One region of the Pseudoalteromonas sp. CH_XMU1449-3 genome, then DNA from elsewhere that is predicted to be linked to it. Evidence: predicted binding sites of a transcription regulator. Region 1 holds the regulator's gene; the other holds the start of a gene.
The links. Region 1 encodes sigma-54, which starts transcription at its own class of promoters, with help from an activator protein. Its sites were predicted from a motif close to GTTGGCACGNNNNTNGNNT; they were not measured.

Region 1 (2,209 bases):
CAATGGCTGCGTACATATCTTGATGTTCTGTAGAAGCGAACAATTCGCCTCCGTTTACATGTAAAGTTGCTTCTGCTTTTTGGCTTAATTTTTCTACATCTAGAATGACATGAACATTATTAATATGGTCAAAATGCCTTTCTAGTTTTGCAAACTTGGTGTTTACATAGTCTCTTAATGAATCTGTGATTTCTACATGACGACCAGTTAAATTTAGTTGCATAAGCATTTTTCCTTCTATGTAAAACGTCTAAATCAGACTTTTACGCTGATTAGACGGAGGTATTGCTAGAGACTCACGATATTTTGCAATTGTACGTCTAGCTACTTTAATTCCTTGCTCAGCCAATATATCTGCAATTTTGCTATCACTCAATGGTTTAGCTGAGTTTTCTGCAGCGACTAACTTCTTGATTAAAGCGCGTATTGCTGTAGAAGAACACTCACCACCATTTTCGGTGCTGACATGGCTTGAGAAGAAATATTTCAACTCAAAAATACCCCGTGGGGTATGCATATATTTTTGCGTTGTTACCCGTGAAATCGTCGATTCATGCATTTCGACCATTTCAGCAACATCATTTAGCACCATCGGCTTCATTGCCTCAGGGCCATGCTCAAAGAAAGCTTGTTGTTGTTGAACGATACAGTTGGTCACTTTTAATAGCGTATCGTTACGGCTTTCTAAGCTCTTAATAAACCACTTTGCTTCTTGTAAGTGAGAGCGAATAAATTGGCTGTCGCTACTTGATTTAACAGAGCGAGACATAGCTGCATATTGGCTGTTCACTCTAATCTTTGGCATACAATCTGGGTTTAACTCGACTACCCAGCGGCCTTTTACTTTTTTTACTGATACATCAGGTATAACGTACTCAGATTCTTCGCGTACTATGCTATCCGCAGGCTTAGGATTTAAGCTGTGAATAAGCGTCATCACTTCTTTAAGCTCATTTTCTTTAAGCTTAGTCTTTTTCATCAAAGTTCGATAGTCGCGACTCGCTAATAATTCGATATGCTCAGATAAAACCATTTTAGTTTCAGCTAAATATGGCGTATCAGCATCGAATTGGCGTAACTGAATGCACAGACATTCTTGTAAACTGCGCGCGCCAATACCAACAGGATCAAATAACTGAATTCTTTTTAAGACCGCTTCGACTTCATCAAGTTCGATTTCTTCTTCATCGTTATTTTGATTAAAGCTTTCGACGATATCTTCACAGCTTACCGTTAAAATACCTGAGTCATCGATAGCTTCTACAATTGCCACAGCAATCGCTTCATCAGTAGGGCTAAATGGCGTGAGTTGCAATTGCCACATCAGGTATTCGTGAAGGGTTTCGGTTGATGCTCCCTGATAGATAGATTCATCTTCAGGCATTGGCCCTGACGATGTTGAAGGGGCGGCACTCATGTACTCATCCCAGGTAACATCCATTGCTAAGTCATCGCTGACGGTGTCTTTATTGAGAGCATCACTACTTTCTTGCTCGTACTCGCTAGGTGCTTCTTCGGCAGACGCGCTGACTTGCACATCGTCAGACTCCGCTTTTTGCTCATTCTTGCCGGTGCTTTCTTCGTTGTAATCCGCTTCTTCCACTTCAAGTAGGGGATTACTATCAAGCGCTTCTTGAATTTCTTGCTGGAGATCCAATGTACTGAGCTGCAACAAACGAATAGCTTGTTGCAGTTGTGGAGTCATTGTAAGTTGCTGGCCCATGCGCAGCTGTAATGATTGCCTCATGTATCCCTAACAATCCTTTTTAAGTTATCGATACCTGTATAAACACAGTTATCGATTTATTGTCATTGTTATAAGTCTAGCAGATGCTCTAGTCGCTGGCGTAATGGTTACAGCCTGAATTGCTCGCCTAGATATACATCGCGTACAGTTTGGTCTGCTAATACGTGCTCAGGTGTGCCTGATGCAATTAGCTCCCCATGAGAAACAATGTAGGCTTTTTCACAAACATCAAGGGTTTCTCGAACATTATGGTCAGTAATTAGTACACCGATACCACGATTTTTTAGGTGCTCAATAATTTTCTTTATATCTAACACTGAAATTGGATCAACACCAGCAAAAGGCTCATCTAAAAGGATAAATTTAGGATTAGCGGCTAATGCGCGAGCAATTTCTACACGGCGTCGCTCACCACCTGACAGCGCCATACCTTGGCTGTCACGAATGTGTTGAATACTAAAC
Region 2 (2,209 bases), on a different contig from region 1:
ATTTGATCGTTATCAGCAGGATTACTTGGATCCTGAAACGACAACTGCTGTGTTAACAACGAAAAGAAATCTTCCTGAGAAAGCGTGTTGTTGTCTTCTTCAGTTGTTTGCGTACTACTTTGATTCCAACGCAAACTATCCATATAGGATGATGATGCAGAGCTGATGTCGTTACTCATAACTTATCCTCGGTTACCGTTGTCCTAACAACAGTGTTTTACTTAACATTTGCTTAGCTGCATCAGCAACTTGCACATTTGTTTGGTAAGAGCGAGAGGCAGAAATCATATTTGCCATTTCTTCTACAACATTAACGTTAGGTTTGTAGATATAACCATTTTCATCCGCACTTGGGTGGTTCGGGTTATATTCAATTTGTAGAGGTTTATCACTCTCTACAATGCCTAACACTTTAACGCCAACAGAAGAGCCCTGAGGATTGCTTTGTGATGCTGACGCTTTAGTCAACTCTGCAGCAAAAACAGGGTGGCGCGCTCGATATGTCTGATCTTGACTAGAACTAATCGTATTTGCATTCGAGATATTACTGGCTGTGGTATTTAAGCGAACATTTTGCGCACTCATACCGGTTGCTGAAATATCAAAAACATTATACAAACTCATGATTAAGCTCCTTGACTACCGAGGGCTTTTTTAAGGCCTTTAATTTTACTACTCATAAATTGCAGGCTTGCCTGATACTCTAATGAGTTCTGTACATACAAGTTTCGTTCCACTTGTATATCGACTGAGTTACCATCACCTGTATCTGCTTGATTTGGCGTACGAAACATTTCTGCACTGCCAACAAAACGACTGCCCCCGGCAATATGTTTAGCATCGGTTCTTACCATGCTATTGCCGCCTTGTTGGTTGCTTTTTGCCGCTTTTAATGCCGAGGCAAAATCGATATCTTTCGCTTTATAGCCCGGCGTATCAGCATTAGCGATATTTGTCGCTAATAACTCGGCGCGTTGTGAACGGATCAACATCGCATGAGGATGAACACCAAATGCTTTATCAAAACTGATAGCCATAACCATCTCCAAAAAATTGACTCTGCAGTGGTTAATGCAAAAGCTAAGCCAAAAATTTAGGAGTAATTTAATTTATATAAGAGACTGAAAAAATAGGTAAATTTAGCAACCTAAGGGCTAGGTTGCTAAGGAGAGTTTACTTTTTCTGATAGATGATACCCGGGTTACAACGAACCATATCAAAGCTATCACTTAAGCCCGCCATTGATTCTGACGCACCTAAAAACAGGTAACCTTTCGGGTTTAAAGCTTGAGCAAATTGAGAAATGATTTTAGCTTTTACTTCTGGTGAAAAGTAAATCAACACATTACGGCAAAATATGATGTCAAACTTGCCCATAAGGGCATATGAATCGAGTAAGTTTAAATGTCTAAAGCTGACCATTTTACGTATAGGGTCAACTACCTGAGCCATTCCATTACCGCTGTCCTTGAAGAACTTTTGACGACGCTCCATCGACAAGCCACGAGCGAGCGCCAGCGAGTCATACTCAGCATTCTTGCACATATCAAGCATGGTATTAGAGATATCAGTGCCAATAATTTGCGCACCCATCTTTAATACGCCTGGGTTTTTTGATTGGAACTCGGCAACAGACATGGCAATTGAGTACGGCTCTTGTCCTGATGAACTTGCCGCTGACCATATTTTTAGTGGCCTACGCACATCTTTAAGCTCAGGAAATAGTTTTGTTTTCAATAACTCAAACGGATATTGGTCACGAAACCAAAGCGTTTCATTGGTTGTCATCGCATCAACGACAGCGGCACGAAGCTGCCTCTCATGAGGGCTTAGTGTTTTACTTACCAACTGTGATAAAGACTCAACATTAAAACGCGCCATAAGCGGCGCAAGGCGGCTTTTAACTAAATAAAGTTTATTATCGCCAAGCACAATGCCACATTGTTGCTCTAAAAAAGAGCGGAATTGATCGTATTCGCTTTGTTGTAAATGCTTATTTTCCAAAGTAATACCACCTATAAATAATTAATCACAATGAACCCACTTCTTCACAGCTGTCGCTAATTCATCTGGGTTAAATTTTGCAATAAAATCATCAGCACCCACTTTTTCGATCATTGCTTGGTTAAACACCCCACTTAAAGAGGTATGCAAGATCACATGCAAAGGTGATAATTTTGGATCAGCCTTAATTTCAGCGGTTAAGGTA

Region 2: flgB (flagellar basal body rod protein FlgB) is a predicted target of sigma-54. The motif match lies at 1,072-1,090, and genes of this name have one in related genera.

The regions. Positions count from the first base shown of each region.
Region 1 covers NZ_JAYMDY010000025.1:14,799-17,007, reverse strand. The annotation lists gene hpf (ribosome hibernation promoting factor) at 1-223, opposite strand, end outside; gene WA256_RS19330 (RNA polymerase factor sigma-54) at 251-1,747, opposite strand; gene lptB (LPS export ABC transporter ATP-binding protein) at 1,855-2,209, opposite strand, start outside.
Region 2 covers NZ_JAYMDY010000002.1:333,124-335,332, forward strand. The annotation lists gene WA256_RS04060 (flagellar hook assembly protein FlgD) at 1-179, opposite strand, end outside; gene flgC (flagellar basal body rod protein FlgC) at 193-624, opposite strand; gene flgB (flagellar basal body rod protein FlgB) at 627-1,037, opposite strand; gene WA256_RS04075 (CheR family methyltransferase) at 1,174-2,004, opposite strand; gene WA256_RS04080 (chemotaxis protein) at 2,026-2,209, opposite strand, start outside.